One region of the Pedobacter sp. PACM 27299 genome, then DNA from elsewhere that is predicted to be linked to it. Evidence: riboswitches for the same ligand, from Rfam matches in the RefSeq annotation. Region 1 holds a riboswitch; each other region holds the start of a gene.
What was found. Region 1 has a riboswitch for S-adenosylmethionine ahead of metH (methionine synthase). Riboswitches for the same ligand answer to the same signal wherever they lie in the genome.
Positions count from the first base shown of each region.

Region 2: it holds a riboswitch for S-adenosylmethionine, as region 1 does, so the genes downstream of both, AQ505_RS05735 (cysteine desulfurase family protein) here and metH (methionine synthase) in region 1, are expected to answer to the same signal.
Region 3: it holds a riboswitch for S-adenosylmethionine, as region 1 does, so the genes downstream of both, AQ505_RS09240 (O-acetylhomoserine aminocarboxypropyltransferase/cysteine synthase family protein) here and metH (methionine synthase) in region 1, are expected to answer to the same signal.

Region 1 covers NZ_CP012996.1:605,513-616,331, reverse strand. Annotated here, with positions in the region: gene era (GTPase Era) at 1-706, shown strand, start outside; gene der (ribosome biogenesis GTPase Der) at 754-2,055, shown strand; gene AQ505_RS02580 (S41 family peptidase) at 2,064-3,638, opposite strand; gene murQ (N-acetylmuramic acid 6-phosphate etherase) at 3,824-4,630, shown strand; gene AQ505_RS02570 (hypothetical protein) at 4,642-5,211, shown strand; gene AQ505_RS02565 (Bax inhibitor-1/YccA family protein) at 5,267-6,019, shown strand; gene AQ505_RS02560 (hypothetical protein) at 6,121-6,690, opposite strand; SAM riboswitch class I at 6,934-7,043, shown strand; gene metH (methionine synthase) at 7,162-10,819, shown strand, end outside.
Region 2 covers NZ_CP012996.1:1,343,333-1,354,151, forward strand. Annotated here, with positions in the region: gene AQ505_RS05720 (AraC family transcriptional regulator) at 1-153, opposite strand, end outside; gene AQ505_RS05725 (GtrA family protein) at 258-704, opposite strand; gene AQ505_RS05730 (CDP-alcohol phosphatidyltransferase family protein) at 704-1,432, opposite strand; SAM riboswitch class I at 1,636-1,739, shown strand; gene AQ505_RS05735 (cysteine desulfurase family protein) at 1,839-3,008, shown strand; gene AQ505_RS05740 (metallophosphoesterase) at 3,143-4,333, opposite strand; gene AQ505_RS05745 (HEPN domain-containing protein) at 4,864-6,951, shown strand; gene cobA (uroporphyrinogen-III C-methyltransferase) at 6,951-7,739, shown strand; gene AQ505_RS05755 (TSUP family transporter) at 7,745-9,406, shown strand; gene AQ505_RS05760 (phosphoadenylyl-sulfate reductase) at 9,409-10,113, shown strand; gene cysD (sulfate adenylyltransferase subunit CysD) at 10,125-10,819, shown strand, end outside.
Region 3 covers NZ_CP012996.1:2,201,079-2,211,897, forward strand. Annotated here, with positions in the region: gene AQ505_RS09215 (putative LPS assembly protein LptD) at 1-1,898, shown strand, start outside; gene AQ505_RS09220 (competence/damage-inducible protein A) at 1,909-3,156, shown strand; gene AQ505_RS09225 (dihydrolipoamide acetyltransferase family protein) at 3,207-4,544, shown strand; gene AQ505_RS09230 (homoserine dehydrogenase) at 4,658-5,899, opposite strand; gene AQ505_RS09235 (homoserine O-acetyltransferase family protein) at 5,907-6,965, opposite strand; gene AQ505_RS09240 (O-acetylhomoserine aminocarboxypropyltransferase/cysteine synthase family protein) at 6,990-8,297, opposite strand; SAM riboswitch class I at 8,528-8,641, opposite strand; gene AQ505_RS09245 (trans-sulfuration enzyme family protein) at 8,814-9,929, opposite strand; gene AQ505_RS09250 (lipocalin family protein) at 10,118-10,609, shown strand; gene AQ505_RS09255 (sulfite exporter TauE/SafE family protein) at 10,705-10,819, shown strand, end outside.

The sequences.
Region 1 (10,819 bases):
GGACACTCCGGGGATCATAAAACCTCGTTATGGTTTACAAGATTCTATGATGAGTTCTGTAAAAGGAGCACTGACTGATGCAGATCTTATTCTGTTCGTTACCGACATTAACGAAACACATGATGAGAATGATGTATTAGATAAAATCATTGACACGACCATCCCGATGATTGTCCTGATCAATAAGATCGACAACGCAACACAAGAAGAAGTAGAAGCGAAAATGACCTACTGGCAGGAAAAGTTAAATCCTAAACATATATATGCCATTTCCGCTTTACACCTATATAACCTGGATGGTATTATGGAAACGGTATTGGATCAACTACCGGAACATGCTCCTTTCTATGATAAAGAAGATTTGACAGACCGTACACAAAGATTCTTTGTGTCGGAAATTATCAGAGAGAAGATCTTCAATAACTACCAGAAAGAGATTCCTTATAGCACAGAGGTAGTGATTACTTCCTTCAAAGAAGAAGAGAAAATTACCAGGATTAGTGCAGAGATCATCGTAGAACGTGATTCTCAGAAAAACATCCTGATTGGTAAAGGTGGCGCAATGCTTAAAAAGGTAGGTACTGAGGCCCGTAAGGATATTGAGAAATTCCTGGACCAAAAAGTCTTTTTAGAAACCTTTGTAAAGGTAGTTCCAGACTGGCGCAGTAAAAAGAACTATTTAAAAAGTTTCGGGTACGAAAATTAAGCTTACCTTTGCAACCCCTTAATAATTAATACAATTCATACATACACATGAGCAACATTATCGCAATCGTCGGAAGACCAAACGTAGGCAAATCTACCCTATTTAACCGCTTAACAGAGAGTCGTAAAGCCATTGTTGATGATTTTAGCGGTGTAACCCGTGATCGTCATTACGGATCGGCAGAATGGACTGATAAGCAGTTTACTGTTATTGATACCGGAGGCTATGTAGCCAATTCCGAAGATTTATTTGAAGCAGCAATCCGCGAACAAGTGGTCATTGCGATCGAAGAAGCAACTGTATTGTTGTTTATGGTGGATGTCGTAACCGGCATTACCGACCTGGATGACGAAATTGCACAGTTACTTAGACGCAGCAATAAACCTGTATTCATCGTTGTAAATAAAGTAGACAATACTCAATTACAAAATGATGCTTCCGTATTTTACGGATTTGGTTTAGGTGAGATCTACCCGATCTCTTCTATGACTGGTTCTGGAACAGGTGATTTATTAGATGATGTAATCAAACACTTCGAAGATGTAGTAGAAGAAGAAAATACATTACCTAAACTTACTATTGTTGGCAGACCTAACGTTGGAAAATCATCACTAATCAATGCATTGATTGGTAAAGAAAGAAATATTGTAACACCTATCGCTGGAACAACAAGAGATTCTATACATATCCATTACAATCAATTCGGACATGAATTCATGTTCATCGATACTGCAGGTCTTCGTAAAAAAACTAAAGTAAAAGAGAACATCGAGTTTTATTCTGTAATGCGTACCATCAAAGCTTTAGAAGAAGCGGATGTCGTGATCTTAATGATCGACGCTATGGAAGGGTTAGAATCGCAGGACGTTAACATTTTCCACCTGGCCGAGAAAAACAAAAAAGGTATCGTGATCCTGGTCAACAAATGGGATTTAGTAGAAAAAGACAGCAAAACCACTAAGATTTTTGAAGATCAGATTCGCACTAAATTGCAGCCATTCACTGACGTACCTATCGTGTTCACTTCAGTAATCAACAAACAACGTATTCACCAGGCCATTGAAACTGCATTGGAAGTACACAAAAACAGAGGAAAGAAAGTTCCTACCTCTAAATTAAATGACGTGATGCTGCCGATTATTGAAAAATATCCGCCGCCAGCATTGAAAGGAAAGTACATCAAGATCAAATACATTACGCAAATCAATGGTACTTCACCAATGTTTGCTTTCTTCTGTAACTTACCTCAGTACATTAAGGAACCGTATAAACGTTTCATTGAAAATAAACTGCGTGAAAACTTCGATTTTTCGGGATCACCAATCCAGATCTATTTCAGACAGAAATAATCCATAAATTACTGCAAACTGGATAATGCCTGTTTGACCATTGCATCACTCAAGTTGAGCGCTTTGTAATAACCGGCATCACCCAGGTGGTATTTACAAAGCAAAACTTTGACATCATTCAGGATCAAAGGTTTTGCGGCCATGAGTAATTTAGGCTCTATGACAATATTCCTATTTTGAATATATTTAATTAAATCCTTGTAATCTGCATCATTAATGGTAAAGGTTGCAAGGTTTTGTTCTAAAAAAGAAGCGGTATAACGATTTCCCAATACGTCATATACATAGTCAAATAATACTTTCTTAGCAATCAGCTTCGCATAAAACCTGTTGTAACCACTGGTATCCATTTTTACATAAATATCCGGCTGGATACCGCCACCTAAAAAGTCTTTACTTTTCTTCAAACTATCCTTTAAGTTTTCTGAAGTCAGCTCCCCATCATTAAAACGGTCCTCAATTTCATTCTGATAGGCATTGTATCCTTTCTTATAAGATTTCTGAATACTCCTGCCCAATGGGGTATAATACCTCGCAATCGTTAGATTCAAAGCCGATCCATCCACAAAGGGAAATTGCTCCTGTACCAGCCCTTTACCAAAGGAACGGCGTCCGATGATGATCCCACGATCCAGATCCTGGACCGCACCGGCAAGAATTTCTGATGCAGAAGCAGAGTTTTCATTGATTAATATCGCCAGTTTTCCCTGTTCAAACTCACCGCCGCCTGTTGTAAAGTAATCCGTACGCGGCTCATGTTTTCCTTGTGTATAAACAATCAGCTTGTTTTCGCTGAGAATTTGATTCGCCAAGCCCGTTGCCGCAGTCAGGTAGCCTCCCCCATTATCGCGAAGGTCTAAAACCAGTTTTTTCATGCCTCTCGACTTCAGGTTACGCACAGATTCGACAAAGTCGGAATCTGTATCTGCACCAAACTTGCTGATGCGCACATATCCCGTTTCGGGATTGAGCATATAAGCAGCATCAATGCTGCTCACTTTTACCCTCGCCCGGTTTACGCTGAGCATCACCGGCTGAGGATTCCCAGGATGTAAAATACTCAATTTAACAGCAGTTCCCTTCTTCCCCTTGATCTTGCCAACCATTTGTTCTCTTGGCAGGTCACGTCCACTCACAAACATGGTGTCGATTTTAAGGATCTTATCTCCCTGACGAAGTCCGGCAAGAAATGCCGGGCCATCTTTCACTACATTCGTAATCAATAAAGTATCATTCAAAATGTAATACTCAATCCCAATGCCTTCAAAATTGCCTCCTAAATTTTCGGCAAATTCATTGGCTTTAGCCGGAGGTAGATACACACTGTGCGGATCCAGCTGATGGAGTAAACTATCAATTGGCAAATGGTGTAAACTGTCTGCATTCACCTCATCCACATAGTTTTTATTGATGATGTGGATGATTTCATCGACCTTCCTGCTGCTATCCGCCGCATAAGCCAATGGCTTCTGCATCGTATACCCCTGATCTTTTAAAAACTTATAGCCCACAAACATCCCCCCTATTAAAGTGAGAGAATAAGTAAGCGCGATTAAAAGGTGGTTTCGGGTGGTCTTTTTCATGGTTTATTGCTGCGTAAAGTTATAAAATAACCCTATCATTTAGTAAATTAAGTCCTAATCATTAACAATTGTTTACTCTTTATAAGAATTAACAAGAATGTTGCAGCTTTGTTCCCGAAGATCCTATATGATAGGCGAATATTTCGCGTTTAAAAAGAAAATCCCGAGTTTTAACAAAAAAAAATATGATCAGAGTTACCGAGCAGGAATCCACCTATCATCACATCGATCAGATGTCTGTCCTTGAAATTCTTCAGGGAATTAACAAAGAAGATCAAACCGTTCCACTGGCAGTAGAAAAAGCAATTCCGCAGCTGGAAAAACTGGCAATTGCCGTAACGGAACGCATGCGTAATGGTGGCCGCTTATTTTACATAGGTGCAGGAACCAGCGGCCGTTTGGGCGTAGTAGATGCCTCAGAATGCCCACCAACATTTGGGGTGCCTTTCGACTGGGTAGTTGGCATCATTGCCGGCGGCGATACTGCGATCAGAAGAGCCGTTGAAAATGCAGAAGACGATGTAGAACAGGCCTGGATCGACTTACAGGAATACCAGATCAATGAAAAAGACAGTTTAATTGGCCTCGCCGCTTCCGGGACTACACCTTACGTAGTGGGCGGATTAAACACCGCGCGTCGGCATGGCATCCTGACCGGATGTATCGTCTGCAATGCCGGTGGCCCAATTGCCGCAGAAAGTAATTTCCCTGTAGAAATTGTAGTCGGCCCCGAATTCCTGACCGGCTCTACCCGCATGAAATCAGGAACCGCACAAAAATTAGCTTTAAATATGCTCAGCACTACCGTCATGATTCAGCTCGGACGTGTAAAAGGTAACAAAATGGTGGACATGCAGCTGACCAACCATAAATTAGTGGATCGTGGCACACAAATGGTAATGGAAGAACTAAACATTGACTACGCGAAGGCGGAAGACTTGCTTTTACGCTACGGCAGCGTACGTAAAGCAGTAGAAGCTGGCAGCAAATAACAGGAAATTATATGCACGAAATCGAACCTTTCTACCTTTGGCGCGACGATTACATCGCTGCGGAAGATGAGCGTTCTCCTTTTTATGACACAGAATACTCAGAATTCTATTTTGATAAGCAGCTGTACAATTTTTTAATCCACCCGCAATGGGATGATTTCGGCTCCAACACGCTCTACATAAAAGTATTGTACGCGGATTACGATCGGAATTATGCAATCATTGAGTTTATTGGAGAATGGAATGATGCCATAGACAACGACATCATGCTGCTCAAAAGAGAAATCCTTGAGCTAATGATCGATGAAGGCATCAACAAGTTTATCCTCATCGGAGAAAATATACTGAACTTCCATTCTTCCGAAGACAGCTATTACGAAGAGTGGTTCCAGGACGTAGAAGATGGATGGATCTGCGGCATCAATTTCCAGGAACATGTGATCGAAGAGTTCAGATCTGCCAACCTGGATTACTACATCAACTTTGGCGGTCAGCTTGACGATTTGGCATGGAGAACCCTAAAACCACTGCAAATTTTCAAGAAAGTAGAAGAAACGCTGACAAAAAGGCTTGGGGCATAGGTTTTGTAAGAACGTAAACTAATTAGTACCTTTAACTATTAAAATTTAAAGAAAAATGGACAACAACAATAATTACGAATGGGCACACAAAACAGTATTTGTGGAGCAGGAAAGAGGAGTCGTTGCTAAGAAATTCTTCGCAAATGTATTCTTATGGATGTTTATTGCCCTGAGTTTATCAACTATAGCCGCTTTATTCATCTCGAATTCTGAAGCCGCTTTAAGACAGCTGATCAACTTCGAAACCGGACAAAGAACAGTTTTAGGATATATCGCCATGTTTGCACCACTAGGCCTGGTTTTACTCATGGGAGCCGGCTTTAGCCGCCTTTCTTATGGTGCCTTAATTGGTGTCTTCACCCTTTTCTCTATCTTATTAGGGATCAGTTTAAGCTTTATATTATTAGTATATACCGCAGGATCTATTGCCGCATGTTTTGGTGCTGCAGCAGGTATCTTCGGAATCATGGCCTTTTTAGGGTATACCACAGAGGTAGATCTAACTAAATTCGGTCCTATCCTAATGGTAGGTGTAGCCGGCTTATTTATCGCCAGCATCATCAACTTATTCTTAGGCAGCCCAACATTCAGCTATGTAATGAGCTTCTTCGGTGTAGCTATCTTTACCGCTTTAACCGCTTATGACGTTCAGAAACTGAAACGTATCGGTGCAGGTCTGGAAGAAAGTGGTGATCCTATCGTACAAGCTGATGGTAAAAAGTTAGCCATTATGGGTGCTTTATCACTGTACCTTGACTTTATCAATATCTTCCTTTTCTTATTGAGAATCTTCGGAAGCAGAAAATAAGGGATAAAAAACCAATAGGTTTTGAATACCAGATAAACCTATTAAAAGAAATGGCTATCAACAATTGTTGATAGCCATTTCTTTTAGATCATAAAATAATACTATTGAACAGAAAAACAAGCTACAATAGTGTTGCTGTTTGCCAGCGCATTTGGGTTAGAAACAATAATACCATACTCTCCTACATCCATTGGATCTAATCTCAATACATAAGAACTGTCTTTGTATTTTTTCGATTGATACTTAATATAGTTCTGATTGTTGGTAGAAGCTCCAGAAAAAGTACCTGCAGAAACCAGTTCCGACTTGCGGTTTTTCTTACTGGCTTCGAACTTCACCACACTGATAATTGACAAAGGATCTGATTTGTTATCAAAACTTTTAACTACAAAAGTTAAAGGATCACCAGCTTTCATTAACACAGGGGAAGAACCTCCTTCAATGACCATTTTAGATTTCACTTTACCAATCCCAACCAGGTATACTGAAGCTCCCGCTTTAGTTTGGATCTTTACACTTTGCTTTTCCAATGGGGTCGCTACATTTTCAGCGGAAACACTTACCGCTTCACCAATGTATTCAGGTTCATCTACATTAACGGTGGTTTGACCAAAGGCCGTCATTCCTACAGCACATAGGATTGAGAATAAAAAAGAGCATTTTTTCATCATTTGTTTTTAGTTTGTTTTAGTAGTTATGGCCTCCAAAATACATAGAATTAATTAATTTAACAATAAGCATATCATGTTAATCGTGATAGATGAGCTTAAATAATTCGGTGTATTTATATTAGGAAGCCACAGACATTCAGAATTTTATTCCGAACAGCCTCAAAATACTCCCTGCTATTGCAATATTATATGCTTTAACTGCTGTTTTTTTGGAAATGATTTTTCTTTGTTGCACTTTTGCAGAGCTTATAGAGAAAGACGGAGGGATTAGACCCTGCGATGTCTTAGCAACCTGTGCTTACAAGGTGCTACATTCTACCGGAACCGGACCATCGGTACCCGAAAGATAAGTTAAAGTCGACCCGATACCGGACTTTTCAATAAGCATTTTAACTGTGTGTAAAACCGTAACCGACAGGACATTCCTAACCGGTGATCTTTTACCCAGGCCTTACCCGGAGATATAAAAAAATGGACATTAGAGCAGAGTTAGAGAAACGCATATTAATTATTGACGGAGCCATGGGTACCATGATCCAGCGTTATATCCTGACAGAAGAAGATTTTAGAGGCGAAAGATTTAAAGATCACCCTTGTGATGTGAAAGGCAATAACGATTTGCTAAACCTTACCCGTCCTGATATTATCAAAGCAATACACACCGAATACCTGAAAGCCGGTGCAGATATTATTGAAACCAATACCTTTAGTACACAGCGCATATCCCTGGCAGATTACCAGATGGAGGAGCTGGACTATGAAATGAGTTTTGCCGGTGCAAAAGTAGCACGTGAGGCAGTAGACGAATTCATGGCTGCCAACCCGGATCGCAGGTCCTTCGTTGCAGGTGCTGTAGGCCCAACCAATAGAACTCTTTCCCTTTCACCAGATGTAAACGACCCTGGATACAGGGCCTTGACTTTTGATGAACTCGTATCCGCTTATGATCAGCAAGTACGTGGATTGGTAGACGGTGGTTCGGATGTCTTGTTAATTGAGACTATTTTCGATACACTGAATGCCAAGGCCGCAATCTTTTCGATCAAAAAATACGAGAAAGAAATCGGCAAAAAGATTGAGATCATGATCTCTGGAACCATTACCGATGCTTCGGGAAGAACTTTATCCGGACAAACGGTAGAAGCCTTCCTGAATTCTGTGATTCATGCCGACCCGATCAGCATCGGTTTCAACTGTGCTTTAGGCGCCAAAGACATGAGGCCGCACATTGAAGAACTGTCTGCAAAAGCCACTTGTTACGTTTCTGCCTATCCAAATGCAGGATTACCTAACGAATTTGGTGCTTACGATGAAATGCCGCATGAAACCGCTCACCTCGTGGAAGATTTCATCCAGCATGGCTTTGTAAATATTGTAGGTGGCTGCTGCGGAACAACACCGGAACACATCGCCTGTATCGCTGCAAAAGCGAAAAAGGTGACACCAAGAAAAATCCCTACCGTCCCTCCATATTTGCGTTTAAGCGGATTAGAAGCGGTTACCGTTACCCCGGAAAGTATTTTCGTGAACATCGGGGAACGTACCAATATCACCGGATCCCCAAAATTCTCTAAGCTGATTTTAGGAGGTGATTATGAAGCCGCACTAACTGTTGCCCGTCAGCAGGTAGAAGGTGGTGCACAAATCATCGACGTCAACATGGATGAAGGCATGCTGGACGGTGAAGCGGCAATGGTAAAATTCCTGAACCTGATTGCTTCAGAGCCGGATATTTCCAAACTGCCCATCATGGTCGATTCCTCAAAATGGTCGGTCATTGAAGCCGGTTTGAAATGTTTGCAGGGAAAAGGAATTGTGAACTCCATCTCTCTGAAAGAAGGACCGGAAAAATTTATTGAAAGTGCTAAAAAGATCATGAATTATGGCGCAGCCGTAGTCGTGATGGCATTTGACGAATATGGACAAGCTGATAACTTTGAACGTAGAAAAGAAATCTGTAAACGTTCTTACGATATATTAGTAGACGAAGTCGGTTTCCCAGCGCAAGACATCATATTTGACCCAAATATCCTAACCGTGGCAACCGGTTTGGAAGAACATAACAACTATGCCGTAGATTTCATCAATGCGACACGCTGGATTAAAGAAAACCTGCCTCATGCTAAAGTGAGCGGCGGGGTATCTAACATTTCCTTCTCTTTCCGTGGAAACAATACCGTAAGGGAAGCAATGCACTCTGCCTTCCTTTACCATGCCATTAAAGCTGGTCTGGACATGGGGATTGTAAACGCAGGGATGCTGGAAGTCTACCAGGAAATTCCACCAGCATTATTAGAACGTGTGGAAGACGTCCTGCTGAACCGCAGAGAGGACGCCACAGAACGCCTGGTAGAGTTTGCTGAAACCATCAAATCTAAAGGTAAAGAGATCGTTAGGGATGAAGAATGGAGAAAAACCAGCGTAGAAGAACGACTTTCTCATTCTTTGGTGAAAGGAATTATTGAATACCTGGATGCCGACGTAGAGGAGGCCAGACAAAAATATCCAAAACCTATCCATGTGATCGAAGGTCCTTTAATGGACGGAATGAACATTGTTGGAGACCTTTTTGGCGCCGGAAAAATGTTCCTGCCACAGGTGGTAAAATCCGCCAGGGTAATGAAAAAGGCAGTAGCTTACCTCCTTCCCTTCATTGAACAGGAAAAACTGGACAATCCTGATGGAAACACCAGCTCTTCAGCAGGAAGAATCTTAATGGCCACTGTAAAAGGCGATGTGCATGATATCGGTAAGAACATTGTAGGCGTAGTATTGGCCTGTAATAACTTCGAAATTGTGGATATGGGCGTGATGGTTCCAGCACAAACCATCATTCAAAAAGCAAAAGAAATCAATGCCGACATTATCGGATTGAGTGGTTTAATTACCCCTTCCCTAGATGAAATGGTACATTTTGCCAAAGAAATGGAGCGTGAAGGATTTACCATTCCATTGATTATCGGCGGTGCAACCACCTCCAGAATCCATGCCGCAGTAAAAGTAGCGCCAAACTATTCAGGCCCTGCCATTCACGTATTAGATGCTTCCAGAAGCGTAACCGTGTGCAGTACCTTAATGAATCCCGAAACCAGAGGTGCCTATATTGATGGCATCAAACAGGAATACGATAAAGCCAGAGAAGCGCATTTAAACAAACGCTCCGATAAACGCTACAAAACGATAGAAGAAGCTAGAAAAGACCAGTTTCAAATCGACCTGGATCTGGTAGCCCCTGCCCCTGCATTTACCGGAACAAAGGTATTTGAAGATTATCCGCTGGAAGACCTGGTGCCTTATATCGACTGGACGCCATTCTTCCATACCTGGGAATTGCGCGGCAGTTACCCTAAAATCTTCAACGATAAAAGCGTTGGTGATGAAGCAAAAAAACTATTTGATGATGCGCAAGCCTTATTGAAACGCATTGTTGAGGAGAAACTATTGACCGCCAAAGGCGTAATCGGTTTCTGGCCGGCAAATACTGTTGGCGACGACATCATCCTGGATGTAGCAGGTAAAGAAGTGACCATTCACACCCTTCGCCAACAAGCGGAAAAAATGGCTGGAGAACCTTATTATGCACTTTCCGACTTTGTAGCGCCAAAAGAATCAGGTGTTGCAGATTACTTCGGAGGCTTTGCGGTCACCACAGGTATCGGCTGCGATGAACTGGTTGCAGAATTTGAAGCCAATTACGATGATTACAACAGCATCATGGCAAAAGCATTGGCGGACAGGCTTGCGGAAGCTTTCGCTGAAAGAATGCATGAGCTGGTGCGTAAAGATTACTGGGGCTACGCAAAAGATGAAAAGCTGAGCAACGAAGACCTCATTAAAGAAGAATACGCAGGGATTCGCCCGGCACCAGGCTATCCTGCCTGCCCGGAACATAGTGAAAAAGGAACACTTTTTGAATTGCTGGATGCCGAAAACAGAATCGGACTCCGCCTCACAGAAAGCTATGCCATGTACCCTACCGCAGCGGTAAGTGGTTTCTATTTCGCACACCCGCAATCCAGATATTTCGGATTGGGGAAAATTACCAAAGATCAGGTCGAAGAATATGCGACCAGAAAAGACATGCCTTTGGAAGAAGTGGAAAGATGGCTGAGCCCTAACCTGGCTTACT
Region 2 (10,819 bases), 740 kb from region 1:
TGTGAAGCAGACCATGTGGTAAAAGGAGTGGCGATGCGCCGAATGTAAGTGTAAGTACTGCTTAGAATAATGGCCAAACCTGCTCACTAGGATACCCGCATTTTTGTATTCTTCAAAAGTACTGATGTCATAAACAGGGATGTCATTCTTCATATACAAAGATACTGCTTAAGCTGGATTTTTAAGCGGTACTAATTCTTCATAAAATGGTACTTTTTACTGATTGTGATTTATGTGTTTTGCAGATAATGCCCGCATTAGCCTTTTATGTCGGCTGGTTGTGGTGTTTTTGAATCGGTAGTACTTTTTTTAAAGACCCAGTATTTTTGCAGGGTATAATTGAAACCCAGGGAAACGAGGATGTCTACCATGATCCTGGTTATTTTATAATCCAGGCGCAATAGGTTGCTGAAAAGATAAGTTCCTGAAGATTTCAGGAGAATACTTCCGGCAACTACAAATACAAATTTGACCAGCTGGCTGCCAACCGGCAACTGTGGGGATTTATTCGCATTGAAGGTCCAGTAACGGTTGATGGAAAAATTAACGATGGCGCCAATGACGCCACCAATAGCGATGGAAATGGTATAATGAATGTGCAGGAATTCTGTACAGGCGATCATGATCAGGTAGTCGATAATACCACCTGAGAAAGCGGAAACCTGTGCCTTTGCAAAAACGTATACAGATTTCTTAATGCTCATTAACGCGCCTTTTGTTGTTTTGCTTCACGCTCTGCATTGTCCCTGATGTCGCCCAGTTTCAATAGTTTCCTTGTGTCCAGGAAATTGATAATGAATAGTACCAAACAGATTCCAGTAGCAAAATATTCAATTAAATGACCAAAAATAACTTCTAAAATAATGATAATGGCAAGAATAATTCTGATCTCAGTAGGACCTACAATCCCTGCATCAATGCTGTAAATGTCAGTAATTTTATAACGAAGCTGAGAAATGATCATCGCCCAGCCATATAAGGCTACAAATATAAAAGCAATTAGTTCATACTCATTTCGGGCATAAACCAGGTAGCCTAAGCCAATCAGAACGGTACTCGCCCAGTCCATAATGATGTCTAATGAAAAACCATACCATTTACGGGGTGTATTTCTATAATAAGCCATTCTTCCATCCAGGGAATCACCAAACCAATTGATCGCTAAACCTAAGGGGCCTAATAATAAATAGTCTCTGCTGATGTAATTACCCATGATAAAACCTGCTAATACAATTACAGAACCGGTAGTACCGATAAATGTCAGCATGTCTGAACTGATGAAACTAGGGATACGTTTTACCAGCCAGGAAATTGTGCTTTGCTCTATACCGCTTAAAATATTGGTTCTTTTTCTATCCTGGAATATTCTTTTTAAAATGCTGTTGTCGCCAGTTACTTGATGCGCCTCTTCTCTCAATTTATTTTCTTCCATTCAGGTTGTGTAATTATACTCTTGTAGTATATGCTGCAAAAATATGGAATTGAAACTTCAATTGAAGGGAAATTCCGTTATTTATTAGGGATTATTAGCAATTATATGACCGAAATTCAAAAATGAATAATTTATTTAAAAAAGACTATTGATTTAGTAGACTTTATTGTATCTTTGCTGATAGTAAAGTTCATTCATTTATTTACTTATCCAGAAAGACTGAGGGAAAGGCCCTGTGATGTCTTAGCAACCTGTTATTTTAATAAGGTGCTAATTCCTGTCCGCCATTTGGCGGAAGAGATAAGTTGTTAGAAAACCTGTATTTGGATTTTCTGGTAAACTCATCCATGCCTTATTCTTGTAAACTGATTAAGTAGATTTTTTTAAATCTATTAAAGCAATTCACATGAGAATTTATTTAGACAATGCCGCAACCACACCGTTAAACAGAGAAGTATTCCTGGCAATGGAGCCCTATTTCTTTGAAAATTTTGGGAACCCATCCTCTTCGCATCACCATGGCAGGGGAGCGAAAGTAGCCATTGCCCATGCCCGGGGCATTATCGCAGACCTGCTCAATAGCAGTCCGGACCAGATCGTGTTTACTTCAGGAGGTTCCGAAGCGGATAATACGGCGATCCTTTCCGGGATTCGCAGCAATGGCATCCGACTTGCCATCACTTCTACTTTTGAGCACCATGCCGTACTGCATACCTTGCAAGCTTTAGAGAAAAGCGGAGAGATTAACCTGGTTTATCTTCAGCATGATGCAGCAGGTAATCTTTCTCTGCCTCATCTGGAAAAATTGCTGAGTACTAATGAAAAGGCATTTGTTTCTTTAATGCATGGAAATAATGAGATCGGAAACCTAAATGATATTTCCGAAATCGGAGAACTCTGTAAAAGATATGGCGCAGTTTTTCATTCGGATACCGTACAGTCTATGGGACAGTACCGTTACGATACCCCTGATTTGAACGTAGATTTTCTGGTGGGTTCTGCACATAAATTCCATGGTCCGAAAGGCGTTGGCTTTTTATACAGGAGTACCAAACAGAGGCTTTATCCTTTGATTAACGGGGGGGCTCAGGAACAAAAGCAACGTGCAGGTACAGAAAATGTGACCGGCATTGTTGGATTGGCAAAAGCATTGGAAATCAGTTATAGAAACCGGGATGTTGCTCAGCGGCATTTGATCCAATTAAAAGAACGCCTGATCTATAAGCTAAAAGACAGGATTGTTGGAGTAACTTTTAATGGGAATTCTGCAAATACTATGCTCAGTTTAAATAGTGTGCTAAGTGTTTCTTTGCCTGATCCGCAGAATGGAATTGACCTTTTAAATTATCTGGATCAACAGCAGATTTCAGTTTCTGGCGGCAGTGCCTGTAATAGTCATTCTGGTGCAGGTTCTCATGTGCTTACTGCTTTGGGACCTCAGTTTGGCAGATCAACAGTTCGTTTTTCTTTTAGCCGATACAATACCGAGGAAGAGATTGATTATGCCCTGGAGAAACTGGCGAAATGTTATGTGGGGACAGGGAAAGGGGTTTATACAGCAGAATTTTCGCTTTAGACCGTATTTACGTATAAGCTTTATACTGTGTTTGCGTATCAATTGTACTAGCAAACCTGCATCGGATGATCTGTTATTGATGCTATGCAGGTTTGCTGATTATAAATATACTTGGTTGGCTGAATAAACTGATCTTATCTTCTCGTTTTCTTCAATTCGATGACGGTAATTTCCGGCCAGATGCCTACTCTTCCTGAGAAACCAAGAAAGCCAAAACCTCTGTTGATATTCAGGTACCTGCCATTTGCACTGGTAATACCTGCCCAATGCGCATAGCGATATTTTACAGGACTCCACTTGATGCCAAAGGCTTCGATTCCAAATTGCATCCCATGGGTATGACCGGATAGGGTTAGTTGTATTTTTGAAGGCCAGTTTTTTACTTCAGATTCCCAATGGGTAGGATCATGAGAGAGCAAAACCTTAAAATCATCCGGGTTTACGTCTTGCAGTGATTTTTTCAGATCGCCGCGCTCCCCAAAGCCAATTCCCCAGTTTTCTACTCCTGCAAGGATGATATGCTGTCCATTTTTTTCAATCCGTACATGTTCATCTAACAGCAGCCGGTAGCCCATTTCGGCATGGTGCCTTTTTAAGCTTTGTAAATTGGTCTGTTTCTCTGTTTCGTTTTCCCATTTGATGTAATCTCCATAATCATGGTTTCCGAGGATCGAAAATTGACCATGAGGTGCTTTTACCTGTGAAAAGTGCCCCATCCAGGGTACGATTTCCTCTGCTTTGTTGTTCACCAGGTCTCCGGTAAACACAAAAAGATCGGAGTTTTGTGCTTTGATCAGGTCGATGCCCCTTTGTACTGCTTTCGAATTTTTAAAGCTGCCTGCATGTACATCGGAAATCTGTGTGATGCGAAAGCCATCAAATTGTTCCGGCAGCTCGTCGAAGAATAAAGTATGTTTGATCACGCGGTAAGCGTATTTACCTTTAATAATACCATATAAGAAGATCAATACGGTGATTGCAAATAAAGCTAATCCGAATTCTACCCAATACACGCTTCTTGTACCACCAGTAATCACCCGGTAACCGTCGCCAAGAATTAAAATAATCACAAAGACCAGTTCACTTGTGATCAAGACTAAGAACGTATGTGTAGTGATCTTGAAAAAGATATCCATGCCATTGTCGCGCATGCGCTGAATGGAATAGGTAAGGGAAACCAGAATGAAAATTAGGAAGCCCCAGAACACCGGACTCAGCCAACTGCTGTTTGTTAAAGTTTCAATGCCAGAAAGGACATACCAGTTGAGTAAAAATACAAAAGTGGCGATAATGGCGAAGGGTAAAAGGTTGATTTTTCTTTTCATAAAAGACTTAGTATTATAAAAGTAAGTTTTCAGATGGGATTTTGTTTTGATCCTGATCAATTTGACAATTTGCCGATGATTAGGTAGTAGAGGAAATCATGGACAGGTTTGGGGCAGGAGTTAGCGCAATAGGGATCTGTTGCAGGTATCAATACATAGCTCAAATGATTTCGGACAGGGCTCGGATAATTCCGGATAGCTGCGTAATGCAAAGAAATCTAATAAAAATAACTCGCCTTAATTTGCTTATAATCAGTATTATTGGTTTTATTGCAATTAATTCCATAGAATTGGTAGTAAATTAATTAGCTGAAATACAGAAGGTTGCAAATCTTTTACTAATCTAATGTACTACTAAACCTATATACTTTATATATTTGCTTTATGAACCAAACAATTTACAACGGAAATCTAATGTTAACTCACTGCATGTGTGGGTAATGATTTCGGCTGTAAAGAGTAAAAATATTTAAAAGCTTCTTCAGTCTCCCCGACAGAAGAAGCTTTTTTCAAATAAGACCAAACGTACTATGCAAAGTTTTAGAACAGAGTTAGAAAATCCTGTTGTTGAAAAGGATATTATAGATCTTGAGAAAAAGATCAGAGCTTTTCGCGAAGGAAAAATCCATGAGGAGAAATTTAGAAGCCTGCGCCTTGCCCGTGGTGTTTATGGACAAAGACAGCCTGGCGTACAAATGGTGCGTATTAAATTGCCTTTTGGAAAAGTAACCTTCAAACAACTGTTACGCATCGCCGATGTTTCTGACGAGTATGGCAGTGGAAACCTCCACTTAACCACTAGGCAGGACATTCAGATTCACTATGTGAGTTTAGACAGGACCCCTCAATTGTGGGAGGAACTGGAACGCGATGATGTCACGATCCGTGAAGCTTGTGGTAATACGGTAAGAAACGTCACCTCCTCGCCGGATTCCGGGATCAATCCAAACGAATTGTTTGATGTTTCTCCTTATGCACATGCGTTTTTCACCTATTTCCTGCGTAACCCGATTTGTCAGGAAATGGGAAGAAAGATTAAGTTTTCTTTCTCCTCGGATGAAAAAGATACAGCCTATAGCTATATCCATGACCTTGGTTTTATTCCGAAAATCAATGAAAAAGGAGAACGTGGTTTTAAAGTGATGCTGGGTGGTGGATTAGGTGCACAGCCTTTCCTGGCCAGTTTAGTACATGATTTCCTGCCGGAAGATCAGATTATTCCTTATGCAGAATCTGTATTAAGGGTGTTTGACCGTTACGGAGAACGTACCAACAGAAACAAAGCACGTCTTAAATATTTAGTACAGAAATTAGGATTAGAAGAGTTATTGAGACTGATTGACGAAGAAAGAATCGCCAATAAATCAAAGTCTTTTAAAATTGATAGAGATGCCGTGCTTTCTCCGGAGCCTCCTGCTTTGCTGGAATATCCGGAATTGGAAGTGTCAAAAACCTTGGAATACCAGCATTGGCGCGCTACAAACGTAATTGCTCAAAAACAAGAAGGTTTTTACGGCGTCTACGTAAAGGTGCCGGTAGGAGATATTAAAACCGACCGCGCCCGTAAATTGGTGGCAGGAATCAGTCCTTATGTGGCTGATGAAATCCGCGTTACTCAAAATCAAGGACTACTTTTAAAGTTTGTCAGAGCAGGTGCTTTACCAGCTTTATATGAGGCATTGAAGGCTGTAGATTTTGCGACTCCAGGATTTGACAGCATTGGTGATGTGACCACCTGCCCGGGAACAGATACCTGCAACCTTGGGATTTCGAACAGTATGTCGCTTTCTGTAGCACTGGAAGAAGTGATCTATGAAGAGTTCCCGGAATTGATTTACGATAAAGACATTAAAATAAAAATTAGCGGATGTATGAATTCTTGTGGTCAGCATGGTCTGGCACACATTGGATTCCATGGCAGTTCCGTGAAAGCAAACGGAAAAGTAGTACCTGCAGTACAGGTGATGCTGGGTGGCGGTACCGTTGGTGATGGCGCAGGACGAGTAGCGGAAAGGGTGATTAAAGCACCTTCTAAGCGTGCAACCGATGTGTTAAGAACGATATTAAACGATTTTAGTGCAAATCACCAGGAGGAAGAAAGTTTCCATGCTTATTATGACAGACAAGGCAAAGATTATTTTTACCAGCTGTTAAAACCACTGGCGGATCTGAGCACCTTGAAAGAGGAAGAATATGTAGACTGGGGGCATGAAGAGATCTTTAATACGGCAATTGGTGTTGGAGAATGTGCAGGTGTAGTGATTGATTTAGTGGCTACTTTGCTATTGGAAGCAGAAGAGAAATTAGGTTGGGCAAAGGCTTCCTTTGAAGCAAAAGCTTGGTCTGATGCTATTTATCATACTTATGCAGTATTCGTAAACGCAGCAAAAGCACTGTTACTGGATAAAGCAGTCAACAGCAGTACACAGATCGGTGTGATCCGTGAGTTTGATACCCATTATGTGGAAACAGGAGAGTTTAAACTGAAAAGTACTTTCAATGAACTGGTGTTACAAATCAATAAGAATGAGCCTACAGCAGAATTTGCTGCCGCTTACCTGGCTGATGTCACCGACTTTTTTAATCAGATCAATGCAAAAAGAGAGGAGCAAATCTAATGAGTACTAAAAATATAAACAACAAAGAACCAAAGATTACTTTGGTAGGTGCCGGCCCAGGTGATCCTGAATTGATCACGATGAGAGGCGCAAATGCCTTGAAATCTGCCGATGTAGTATTGTATGATGCTTTAGTGAATGAAGGTGTATTGGATTATGCCAACCCTGACGCGATCAAAGTATATGTGGGCAAACGTTCTGGCGAACATTCTTATTCGCAGGATGCTGTGAATAAACTCATGATTGATTATGCCCTGAACTACGGTCACGTGGTACGCTTAAAAGGTGGTGATCCTTTTGTATTTGGCAGAGGCTACGAAGAATTGGATTTTGCTGCGGGTTATAGTATTCCGGTCACAGTGATTCCAGGCTTATCAAGCTCTATTTCTGTTCCTGGTTTACAACAAATTCCCGTTACTCACAGAGGATTAAGCGAAAGCTTTTGGGTGGTAACAGGTACCACGGCTTCTGGGAAAATCTCTAATGATTTATATGAAGCCGCAAGGTCTAAAGCTACGGTAGTCGTATTGATGGGATTGGGGAAACTGAAAGAAATTGTAAAACTTTTCCAAAATGAAGGAAAAGGAAAACTTCCGGTTGCTGCGATTCAAAGCGGTTCGACACAAAATGAAAAATTGGCGATTGGCCTGGTAGATACGATTGTAGAATCAGTAGAAGAAAAAGGAATTGAAGCACCAGCATTGCTGATCTTTGGTGAAGTAGTGTCTTTACACCCTTCTTTTCAACCCATCAGAGAATTTTTCAATGCACTTAAAGAAGAACAATAACTAATATGGAAGGCAATCAATTATTTCCTGTCTTCATTAAATTGAACACCATTCGCACAGTGCTGATTGGTGCAGGTCCGGTTGGACTGGAGAAATTAGCAGCCATATTATCAAATAGCCCTGAAGCTCGCATTAGGGTAATTGCAAAGGAGATTTTACCAGAATTCAGGGAATTGGCTGCTGCACATGAAGGGGTGATCATTCTCGAAAGAGAATTTATCACCGGAGATCTGGATCATGCCGATCTGGTAGTGGCTGCAACAAATAATAATGCGTTAAACCAGCAGATCAGACTGGAAGCCGATCAGCGGAATCTGCTGGTGAACTTTGCGGATAAGCCTGACTTGTGTAACTTTTACCTGGGGTCGATCGTGAAAAAAGGAGACCTGAAAATTGCGATTTCTACCAATGGGAAATCACCAACGATTGCGAAACGTTTAAAAGAAGTGCTGAATGAAAACCTGCCGGAAGCACTGATTGATACTTTAGGAAACATGGAGGCCCTAAGAAATACTTTAAGTGGGGATTTCGCGGAGAAGGTGACCAGGTTGAATGAAGTGACCTCTATTTTAGTTGCGGAAAAAGGTGCAGCGAAAAATGGTGTTTCAAAAGAGAGTAAGGTCTTAAATGATCAGGCGATTTCAAATGAAGCCGGGAACTTTATTGAAAGTCAATCGGCGGTAATTGATGTAATTTCAAATGAGCATACGGGAACAGGAAATGGTATAGTTTCAAATGAAACTCTGGTAGCCGAGAACAATGCGGTTCCTGAAAAGAACATAGATAAGGTTAAGAAAAACTTCAAATGGCTGATCTGGACCTCTATCGTGCTTTCTTTTGCTATAGTCATCACTGCTTTCTGGCATAAGGAACCTGAATTTCAGGCTTACCTGACGCATTTAGATCCTATGTTTTACTGGTTTCTGATTGGCGGCTTTGTATTTGCCATGATTGACGGTGCCATTGGGATGTCGTACGGGGTAACCTCCACTTCATTTTCTCTGGCAATGGGTGTGCCCCCGGCCTCAGCGAGTATGGGTGTCCATTTATCAGAAATTTTGAGTAACGGGATTGCCGGCTGGATGCATTACCGTTTTGGAAATGTAAACTGGAAGCTGTTCCGCATGCTGTTGATACCAGGGATTGTAGGGGCCGTAGTAGGCGCCTACCTGTTGTCGTCATTGGAGCACTATAATCATTATACGAAGCCCATCATATCAGTATATACCCTGATTCTTGGTGGTGTGATTCTTTCCAAAGCCTATAAAATCAACCGCAGGGTGAAAAACCCGAAAGGTAAAATCAAAAAGATCGGTCTTCTAGGCTTATTTGGCGGTTTTATCGATGCTGTTGGTGGCGGTGGCTGGGGATCCATTGTTTTGTCCAGCTTAATCGCAGGAGGAAGAAACGCGCGTTTCTCTTTAGGAACGGTGAAAATTACCAGGTTCTTTATCGCTCTGATGAGCTCCCTGACTTTTATCACCATGTTAAATGGTGCACATTGGGAAGCTGTTGGTGGTTTGGTGATTGGTAGTGCATTGGCTTCGCCGATTGCGGCAAGAGTATCCAACAAGATCTCTGTGAAAACAATTATGGTGTCAGTAGGTGTGTTGGTGGTATTGGTGAGCTTACGCAGCATCATCAACTTTATCCTTAAAGAATTTTAGTCATGAAAGAAGATTTAACAGCAATAGCTGAACAAATAAAAGATAAAGATCCGGTAGAGGCCCTGCGTTATTTTGCAGCTGCTTATCCGGAGAAAATAGTATTCTCTACCAGTTTCGGCTGGGAAGATCAGGTGATTACACACCTGATTTTTGCAAATGATATTCCCATTGAAGTGTTTACCCTGGAAACAGGCAGGCTATTCCCGGAAACATATTATGTATGGAACAGAACATTAGAGAATTATAAAAAACCGATCCTGGCCTATTATCCCCAAGCAGAAGCGCTCCAGGAAATGGTGAATGCGAAAGGACCAAATAGTTTTTATGAATCGGTAGATAATAGAAAAGAATGTTGTCATATTCGTAAGTTAGAGCCATTAAAAAGAGCGATTAGCGGTAAAGATTGCTGGATCACGGGCATCCGTTCTGAGCAATCTTTAAACCGTACAGATATGACCAATCTGGAATGGGATGAGCAAAATAACCTGCTGAAATTCCACCCTATATTTTACTGGTCACTGGAAGAAGTAAAGGCGTATATTAAGAAACATAACATCGTTTATAATACCCTGCACGATAAAGGTTTTCCGAGCATCGGATGTGCTCCCTGTACCAGATCGGTGCAAGAAGGGGAGGATTTCAGAGCCGGACGCTGGTGGTGGGAAGATCAATCAAAGAAAGAATGTGGTTTACATGCCACTAAGTAAAAGATAAGAAAATGAGTAAGTATAATTTAGATTATTTAGACGAACTGGAAGCCGAAGCCATTCACATTTTACGTGAAGTGGCCGGGCAATTTGAAAAGCCAGCATTGCTATTCTCCGGAGGAAAAGACTCGATTACCCTGGTACGACTTGCCGAAAAAGCATTCCGCCCAGGAAAGTTTCCTTTCCCACTGGTACACATCGATACTGGACATAACTTCGAAGAAACCATTTCCTACCGTGATAAAATGGTGGAACGCCTGGGTGAAAAACTCATCGTTGGTCATGTACAGGAGTCTATTGATCAAGGAAAAGTAGTAGAACAAACCGGAAAAAGTGCCAGCAGGAATTCCCTGCAAACGGTCACTTTACTGGACACGATTGCCAAACATGGTTTCGATGCCTGTATTGGTGGTGCACGCCGCGATGAAGAAAAAGCCAGGGCTAAAGAAAGGATTTTCTCTGTAAGGGATGAATTCGGACAGTGGGATCCTAAGCGCCAGCGCCCCGAACTCTGGAACATCTATAACGGTAAAATCCATAAAGGAGAAAATGTACGCGTTTTCCCAATCAGTAACTGGACGGAACTGGATGTCTGGAACTATATCAAAAGAGAAAATATTGATCTTCCTTCTATCTATTTCGCACACCGCAGAGATGTGATCACCAGAAATGGTCAGCTGATGGCCGCTTCGCCATTCCTGAATAT
Region 3 (10,819 bases), 1.6 Mb from region 1:
ATTATTGGGATGCAAAGCTATTAGGGACCATTTATACCAGGGGTTCTTATGAGGCCAATCTGACCTCTAACTATACTAAAAGGTATAAATACAACGGTAACCTGTATTTATCTTACGGAAGTAACCGATACGGAATCGAAGGGACACCAGGCTATACTCCTGTAAAGGATTATAGCATTAAGTGGACTCATAGTCAAAATGCCAATGCAAATCCAGGGAGCACATTTTCAGCACAAGTAAACATCACCAGTCAGGGATACAATAAGAATACTGCAGCTGGTGGGTATTATGATGCCGGACAGATTTCTGCCAATAACTTATACTCTTCCATCAGTTATTCCAAAATGCTGGCGAATGGTCTATTTAATTTAACGACTGCCGCATCCGTGAATCAGGACATCTCCAAAGGTACGGTAAGTTTGATCTTGCCAGATATCAACCTAGGTATGACCAGGAACATTTATCCCTTCGCTTCGAAGTATAGCACCGGTGATCAAAAGTGGTATGAGAAGATTTCTATTGGCTATACCATGCAATCACAAAACTCGGTAAATGCAAAAGGAGATGAACTATTTAAAAAGCAAACCCTGAGTAAATTTAGCAATGGGGTGCAGCATAACATTCCTATTGCCATGAACTTTAATGTGTTGCAGCATTTTAATTTTGGTACCAGTGTCAATTATACTGAGAAATGGTATTTCCAGTCCATCAGAAAAACTTATATGAAGCAGACTGCTGGTAAAGATGATCTCATTAGAATAGATACTGTTCCAGGCTTTAACCGTTTTGGAGAATATACAGTCGGGGGTAGTTTAACGACTAAAATTTACTCCACTGCACAGTTTAAAAATCTGGGTAAGCTGAAGGCCATCAGACATGTGATGACGCCTAATATTGGCTTTGGTTATACACCTAATTTCTCAGATCCTAAACTAGGAAATTATTTGCCCGCCTATTATGAAGATGGTAAAACTCTTGTGTATACTACGGATGCTGCAGGGAATAAAGTACAATTGTATTATCCTAAACAAGAAGGTGGAAGATACGGTGTGCCGAGCAGCAGAAGTCAGGCTAATATCAACTTTGGTATCCAGAATATTGTAGAAGCAAAAGTTTTGGTGCCTAATGATACTACCGGAAAAGGAGAGAAGAAAGTGCCAATCATCAGTAATCTAAGCATTACCAGTTCTTATGACTTATTGAGACCTAGTTTTAAGTTAGCTGATTTTAGTGTAAATGGAAGTACTCCATTTTCCGATAAATTCCAGGTCAACTATAACGCGGTATTAAACCCTTATCAGGTCGGAAATGTGATTGATAGTGTAACAAAACAAGTTATAGGAAAAAAAGTGATTGATCGTTATACCTGGCAAAAAGGGCAATTGCCGCGTGTCACCAGTTTTGGTTTCTCTTTTGATTATAGCTTAAATCCAGAAGCATTAAAGCGGAAAAATGCAAATGAGCAGAACATCAGAAATGAAGCGATTCAGAAAGCAATGACTCCAGAACAAGCCGAAGCATTGGCGAAAGTTAGTAGAGACCCAAATGCATTTGTTGATTTTAACATTCCATGGAACTTTGCTTTCAGGTATAGTTTCAACTACTTGACTGATCCAAACGGTTTAAATAGTCGAATTTCCAATAGTTTAACCTTTAATGGGGATGCCAATATCACGCCAAAATGGAAAGTAACTTTTGATTCAGGATGGAACTTTGAAACCAATAGTTTCTCCATTACCAGGTTTGGAATTTACCGCGATTTACATTGCTGGGACATGAGCTTCAGCTGGATTCCTTTCGGAACACAGCAGATGTATTCCGTAGACATTAAGGTAAAAGCTTCGGTATTACAGGATCTGAAGCTGAGTAAAAGAAAGAACTACTACACGAGATACTAAAACAAATTTTATGCTGGCAGAAATTATTACCATAGGCGATGAAATCCTTATCGGACAAATCGTGGATACGAATTCCGCCTGGATGGCCAAACGGTTGAACCAGATTGGGATGAAAGTGAAACAGATCACTTCCGTTTCCGATGATGCCGATCATATTATGGAGGCACTCCGATTGGCAGAAAGCAGGGCTGATGTGATCTTAATGACGGGCGGATTAGGTCCAACAAAAGACGACATCACCAAGGTAACCCTGGCTAAATATTTCAATATGGGCTTCCGCAGAGATGAAGAAACCCTAAACCATGTCACCGAAATTTTTGCAGGTTTAAACCGTCCGATGATCGACCTCAACAGAACGCAGGCTGATGTTCCGGAAGGTTGTACGGTGATCAAGAATAAAAACGGAACTGCACCTTGTATGTGGTTCGAACAGCATGGAAAGATAATTGTATCGATGCCAGGCGTTCCTTTTGAAATGATGTACCTGATGGATGATGAGATCATCCCAAGGATTAAGGCTGCATTTAAATTGCCGGTCATTTACCATAAAACCATACTCACTTCCAATATCGGGGAATCCTTCCTCGCTATGGAAATCGAAGACATAGAAAACAGTTTGCCACCAAGTATCAAACTTGCCTACCTGCCAAAACTCGGACAGGTGCGTTTGCGCTTAAGTACCATAGGTGAAGAAGAAGCGCCACTGAAAGCAGCCGTGGATTTTTATGCCCAGCAGATCATCGCCAGGATAAAGCAACATGTGGTGGCTGAAGAAGATATTGCTTTAGAAAAGGCGATTCTGAACTTTATGGAGCAAAGAAATCTAAGCCTTTCTACTGCCGAAAGTTGTACCGGAGGATATATCGCACACCTGATTACCCAGCATCCAGGCTGCTCTTCTGTCTACGAAGGCGGAGCGGTGACTTATTCTTATGACCTCAAAATGTCTCTTTTGGGTGTTAAAGCAGAGACATTGGCTAAATACGGTGCGGTAAGCGAAGAAACTGTAAAAGAGATGGCAATAGGTGCCCTTCAAAATTTTAAAACAGACTATGCGGTCGCCGTTAGCGGGATCGCCGGACCAGATGGAGGAATGCCGGATAAACCGGTGGGAACTGTCTGGATTGCAGTCGCTCATGCCAAAGGTGTAGTGTCTAAAGTTTTTAGCTTTGGCAACAAAAGAACACAGAATATTGAGCGATCCGCGGCCGCAGCTTTATCAATGATTTTGAATGAACTCAGGCAACATGAGGATTAAGTGTCCGAAATACTTTACTTTTGTACCTGTTACCAATTAGAAAATAAAAAATGGCTCAATACGAATTATTGTTACCTAAAATGGGGGAGAGCGTTGCGGAAGCAACCATTATCAAATGGCTTAAACAACCAGGAGATATGATAGAATTGGACGATACAATTTTGGAAATAGCTACAGATAAGGTGGATTCTGAAGTTCCATCACCAATCGCCGGTAAGTTAGTTAAGCAGTTATTTAAAGAAGATGAGGTAGTTCAGGTAGGTGCAGTTATTGCAATTATCGAAACAGATGCTGATGCAGCGGTTACACCAGCTGTAGAAAATGCAGTAGAAACTGTGGTGCCGCAGGAACAGGCTGAAGCAGTTTTACCAGGAATTCCAGGTACCGAGCAGTTGTTGTCAAATGATAACACTGAGGGAGCTTCTAAGCAGGGCTCAGATCGTTTTTATTCACCATTGGTGAAGAACATCGCCGCTCAGGAAAATATTGAATTGTCGGAGCTTGACAGCATCTCAGGAACTGGAGCAGAAGGACGATTAACAAAAGACGATCTTTTAAACTATATACAGCAAAAGACAGGTGGCACACAGAAAGCAGAATCAGCACCTGTAACCACAGCAGCAGCGAGTCAGCCGGCAATAAGCAGTCTAAAAGCAGCACCGGCAGTTAGTGTGAGTGGTGGTGATGAAATCATTGAAATGGACAGGATGCGCAGGCTGATTGCCGATCACATGGTGATGTCTGTTCAGAATGCACCTCACGTGACCTCTTTCGTAGAAGCTGATGTGACCAATATGGTGATGTGGCGCGAAAAGGTGAAACGTAACTTTGAGAAACGTGAAAACGAAAAGATCACTTTTACACCGATCTTTATTGAAGCGGTAACCAAAGCCATTAAAGATTTCCCAATGATCAATGTTTCTGTAAATGGAACACAGATCATCAAGAAAAGAGACATCAATATTGGTATGGCAGCAGCATTGCCTAGTGGCAACCTGATTGTACCGGTGATTAAAAACGCAGACCAGATGAACCTTTTAGGTTTAACAAAATCTGTCAATGACCTGGCGGTACGTGCACGTAATTCGAAATTAAAACCAGACGAAACTCAAGGTGGTACCTTCACCCTGACCAACGTAGGGTCTTTTGGAAATGTGATGGGAACGCCAATTATCAATCAGCCACAGGTCGCAATTTTAGCGGTAGGTGCCATTAAAAAGAAACCAGCAGTATTGGAAACAGAATATGGTGATGTGATTGCGATCCGTCACATGATGTTCCTTTCTCTTTCTTACGACCATAGGGTGGTAGATGGTTCATTAGGTGGATCATTTGTACGCCGCGTGGCAGATTACCTGGAAAACTGGGACGTCAACAGAGAAATTTAAGGCAGTCGCAGGATATAGATCCTAATGATTTTTACCCTGCTGATTCAAAATATGATCAACTAAAAAGGCCCCGGAATTTCCGGGGCCTTTTTACGATCAAAACAAAAAAACTATTAGTTAAAAAACACTTCCTCTTCGGTCACAGTTTGAATCTGTTGTTCCGTATAGGTATACCTTCCGGTATGGGCAATAAATACATCCTTTTGCTCCAATAAACTGCGGTTTTCCAATAAGGTTTTCAAGCTGATGCTGCCGATTACATATTTGTAATCCTGACGCGAAAAGCGTTCTACGATATTTTCTACCTGTAATTGAGCTAGCGTATCCTCATTTGAATAACGCAGATATACTTCGATGTTAACGCTATCAGTATGGATCAAACCATTTTGCTGATGGTACTTTTTATACTCATAACGGTAATCATATCTTAAGGCAGCAATGTCGGAAAGTACGGCAGCACCTGTTGGGTGGCCACCTGCGCCTTTACCGAAAAAGAACTGCTTATCAGCAAAAGCTGCCTGAACAGTAACGCCATTGTATTCATTTTCTACGTTGAAAAGGAAATCGTCAGATTTCACAAACTTAGGGAGTACATAGGTCACCACTTGTTTGCTGCTGATCTTTCGTGCCGTAGGAACCAGTTTAATCTTGAAGTTTTTCTCTTTTGCATACCTGATGTCATCATCATTCAGGTTTTGAATGCCGATGTTCAGAATGTCTGCCGGATCTACAAACAAACCATAAGCATGCGCGGTAGCAATGGCCAGTTTGAATTTCGGATCGTAACCACCCACATCCATAATCGGATCAGTCTCGGCAAAACCAAGGTCTTGTGCCTGCTTTAAGGCCACACCATATTCCATGTTTTCATTGAAAATCTTAGAAAGAATATAGTTCGAAGAGCCATTAAAGATACCGCTGATGCCATGCAGTAATTCGTTGTTATAGTACTCTTCCAGGTTTCTGATGATGGGAATACTGCCGCATACTGCACCTTCATATAATAAAGATACGCCATGTTTTTCCTGCAGTTCCACCAGCTCAGCAAGGTGATTGGCAATCATTTTTTTATTGGCGGAAACTACATTTTTACCACTAATCAATGCGCGTTTGGTAATGTTATAAGCGGCATCTGCATCATCAATCAATTCTACAATGGTATTGATTTCTTTGTTATTTAGGATTTCGTCGTGATCGGTAGTGAAAAGGTATGCGTCTAAGCTGCGTTTCTTTTCTGGATTTTTGATGGCGATTTTAATGATTTCCAGGTTGAGGTCCTGACCACGGATAATATCGTGTAATCCCTGACCTACCACTCCAAATCCAAATAATCCAATTTTAAGTTTCTTGCTCATCTAAGTACTATGCTGTTTTATGTAATTTAATTATTTTCTTGTTTGTGCTTTCTTTTAGGAAATTCCCGATCACATTGGTGAGTACATCTGTCTCAATCAGGAATCCATCATGACCATAGGCAGAGTTGACACTGAAAAATTCTGCATCAGGAATGTGTTTGCTCAGGAACTGCTGTTCAGATATTGGGAACAGTACATCGTTTTCTATACCGATCACCAGGGAATTGGCTTTAATAGATGCCAGCGCATCGATAATGCTGCATCTGTTTCTACCTACATTATGACTGTCCATCGCTTTGCTCAGGTACCAGTAACTATAAGCGTTGAAGCGTTTGCACAGCTTTTCGCCCTGGTAGTTTTGGTAAGAAGAAGCGCGGAAGGATCCTGTTTTTTCATTCACACTTTCGAGTTGAGTGGCGGTATAGGCATCATAGCTTCGGTAAGATAATAAAGCGATGCTGCGTGCGGTTTTTAAACCTTTTAATCCACCATCTGGTTGGTTGGCGTAGAAAGACCTGTCGGAGCTAATGGCTAAACGCTGACTTTCATTGAAAGCGATTCCCCATGGGGAATGAACCGCGTTAGTGGCTACCAGAATTAGGTTTTGTATCGCTGTAGGATCTTCAATTGCCCATTCTACGGCTTGCTGACCACCTAATGATCCGCCAATCAGTACTTTAATCTCTTCTACACCCAGGTGTGCAGCCAATAAACGGTGTGCAGCCACCATATCACGGATGGTCACTTCCGGGAAGGCTAGGTAATAAGGCAATCCTGTAGTTGGATTTACACTTAATGGATTGGTGCTGCCATAATGGGAGCCCAATACATTGGCACATACGATAAAATGTTCTTCAGGATTGAACAGGTCATTATTGCCAAACAGTCCTTTCCACCAGTCCAGCACGTCTGCATTGGCTGTCAAAGCGTGACAGGCCCAGATCACATTGTCTTTCTTGGTATTTAATTTTCCATACGTTTGGTAAGCAAGCTCGATTTTGCGCAATTTCTTGCCATTTTCAAGTTTGAAAACTTTGGTGTGGGTATAGGTAGAGGTCGTACTCATGGTGATGTTTTGGTAGTAAGGTTATTATTTAGCGGAGATGCTGGCAATTGCCTGCTCAAAATCCGCTTTGATGTCGTCAATATGCTCGATGCCAACAGAAACCCGTAATAGGTTTGGTGTCACCCCTGCAGAAATCTGCTCTGATTCGCTCAGTTGCTGGTGTGTAGTGGCAGATGGCTGAATGATCAGTGTTTTTGCATCACCTACATTCGCTACATGGCTTACTAATTTCAAGGAATCTACCAATGCAGTAGCCTGGCTTTTCTCTCCATGAAGTTCAAAAGAAAGCACGGCGCCGAAACCATTTTGCAGGTATTTCTTTGCATTCGCATGGTAAGGGCTGCTTTCCAAACCTGGGTAGTTCACTTTTTTCACGGCTTCATGGTTTTCTAACCAGGTGGCTAATGCCAAAGCATTGTCTACATGACGCTGTACACGAAGCGAAAGTGTTTCTAATCCCTGTATCAATTGGAAAGAGTTGAAAGGGGAAAGGGCAGGGCCGAAATCTCTAAGGCCTTCTACACGGGCACGGATAGCGAACTGTATGTTGCCGAATGGGCCGCCGATGCCAAACACATCATTAAATACCAATCCATTGTATCCTTCTGAAGGCTCAGTGAATTGCTTGAATTTACCATTGCCCCAGTTGTAATTTCCACCGTCAACGATCACACCACCAATGCTGGTTCCATGTCCGCCAATCCATTTTGTAGCCGATTGAACCACCACATGCGCACCATGTTCCAATGGACGGAACAAATAACCTGCGGCACCAAAGGTATTGTCTACAATTAATGGAAGACCATGTTTGTTGGCAATGGCGGAGATTTTTTCAAAGTCAGCAATACTGAAAGATGGATTCCCAATGCTTTCTAAATAGATCGCTTTGGTATTTGCATCAATCTTCGTTTCGAAATCTGAAGCATCATCGCCATTGGCAAATTTCACTTCAATCCCTAAGCGTTTGAAAGCTACTTTAAACTGGTTGTAAGAACCACCATATAAATGTGAAGAAGAAACGAAGTTATCACCAGCTTCCAGAATATTGTTTAACGCGATAAATTGTGCTGCCATTCCCGAACCTACAGCCACTGCTGCTACACCGCCTTCTAATGCGGCCACACGTTTTTCAAAAACATCTGTGGTTGGGTTCATGATTCGGGTATATATGTTACCAAATTCTTTTAAGGCAAATAGGTTTGCACCATGTTCAGAATTCTTGAATCCATAAGAAGTAGTCTGGTATATAGGTACAGCTCTTGAACCTGTTGTAGGATCAACTTCCTGACCTGCGTGTATCTGAAGAGTTTCGAATTTATGGTTGGTTGACATATTTTATCGTTTAAAAGGTTGAAATTTAGTTTTAGGTTTTCCAATTCCTTAGGTTGAATCAAGATTGGATATAGGCGTATAGCGTACCTCAATGGAGGCCTTCCGGATGGATCAAGAATGCAAAAGGAAGTTTTTTAAATTTATCGCATGCAACAGCACATACAAACTGTACGCTGTTTACTACAATAATTAAAAGAATCTGATGTAATTTTAACTGTTTTCATTGTCTTAATTTATCTCTCCAGAAAGCACCATGCGAACCGGTCAGGAATTGGCACCTTCTCCATTTTGGGAGGGTTGCCAGTGGGTCAAAGAGCCTGTCTCTCGCCACTTCTTTATAAATCAAAACCCAGTTTTAAGAGGGTGATGACTTGAATAGCTTTCGCTAAGAATATTTCAAATGTAAAGATAATTGCAAAATAACCAAAATATAATTTTGATTATTTTGCAATTATCTGATATATAGCGGTATAAAATAAGTGTATGTTGCTTCTGGTTGTGGTTTTAATGGGGTTTTTAACCTAAAGCTTGTTTAAAATCTGCGATTAGGTCATCTATATGTTCCAGTCCAACGGAGATCCGAATTAAATTCTGTGGTGTCTTGGTGTCCGGACCTTCCACAGATGCGCGGTGTTCGATCAGGCTTTCTACACCACCCAAACTAGTGGCCTGTGCAAATAAATGTACGGTATTGACTACTCTGCGTGCCTCCTGGGCACCACCATGAACCAAAATTGACAGCATTCCTCCAAAACCGCTCATTTGTTGTTTTGCGATTTCATGCTGAGGATGTGCAGGTAATCCAGGATAAAATACGGCCTCCACCTTTGGATGTTTTTCCAGATATAGCGCCAATGCCATTCCGTTTTCGCAATGACCACGCATGCGGTAAGCAAGGGTTTTTAGGCTTCTTAATAGTAAGAAGGAATCGAAAGGGGAAGGTACAGCGCCACCAATCTGCTGGATGTTTCTTATTTTTCCCCAGAATGGCGTTATTTTGGCGGTGATTAAAGCACCACCCAATACGTCACTATGCCCACCAATATATTTGGTAGAAGAATGCATCACGATATCCGCACCCAGTTCAATCGGCTTTTGTAAACATGGCGAAGCAAATGTGCTGTCGCAAGCCAATAACAGGTCATGCTTTTTTGCGATTTCGGAAATCGCCGCCAAATCAGTTATTTTTAACAGGGGGTTAGAAGGTGTTTCCACCCAGATCATCACCGTGTTTTCTTTAATGTAAGCAGCAATCCCTGCAAGATCGGTCAGGTCTATGAAATCTATGGTTAAGGTGTCTGCAAAAATAGATTGCAGCTGTTTTTTGAATCCCCAATACATATCGTCAGGGGCAATGATATGGCTTCCAGGGGCCAAGGCCTGAAAAAGAGACATCCCTGCAGTATTTCCTGAAGAAAACGCGCAGGCATCTGCACCATTTTCTAAATCTCTCAATACTTTCTCTAAAGCAGAGCGGTTCGGGTTGCTGACACGGCTATAGATGTGTCCGCCAGAATAGCCACCATCTTCATCTCTGAAAAACGTTGTGGACAAATTAATAGGCGGTGTGACATCGCCAGTAGCGGATTTATACAAATTTCCGGAATGTATAGCTAAAGTTTCTGGTTTCATTTTCAGGTGGATAAATAGTTAATCTGGGAGCTGAACCCCACAATGCTAAAGGTAAAAATTATTCTGTTGAAGTTTTGGCAAGATTTATGTAATTGAAACAGCATTGTGACTTAATATGGTAAAAAGTACATTTTTGTCAGCAGGCTCACAAACAAAGAAAAATTAAACAAATAAAAAAACAGATTGATATGAAAAGAATATTCCTGATCGCAGCCATTTTATGCAGTTCATTAATGGTATTGCAAAGTTGTTCTCCAAAAGGTGGCTCAGGTACCGAAGTGGTGAAGAGAGGTGATGTAACTGGTACTTGGGTATTAAATGACATCACTTATGAAGGTATTCCTCAGGCATCTGTAAAATCATTATTTGGTGAAGCAGCTCCAAATTGCTTTGTTGGTGGTACCTGGAGATTAACGAACAGCGGTAACGGCAGCTATAGCTTACCAGGCGGCGGCAATTGTGCAGCAAGAACACAGTCTATTTATTGGTCGGCAAGTGTACCAGATCAGACTTTTCAGTTTAAGAAAATATATGAAGGCGATAAAGCTAAAAACGTAACTGAAGGTTACCGTTTGGTGATGTCTACTTCTTCAAAGGAATCATTGGTGATCAAATCACCAGTAGAATATGGCAATGCCACAGCTTATATCGTTTTACATTTCGCGAAAGCTGCAAAATAATTTTTGGTTAAATTTGGTTTAGGTGAAGGGACTCGTGGTTGGGTCCCTTTTTTTGTGCTTAAAAAAGCCTAATTTTGCGGCATTAAGGGAATACTATGATGTCAGACCTGATTATACTTTGTATAGTCTCTTTTTTTGCCGGTTTTATTGATGCAATTGTTGGGGGTGGTGGATTACTGCAAACTCCGGCAATTATGATTGTGTTGCCCC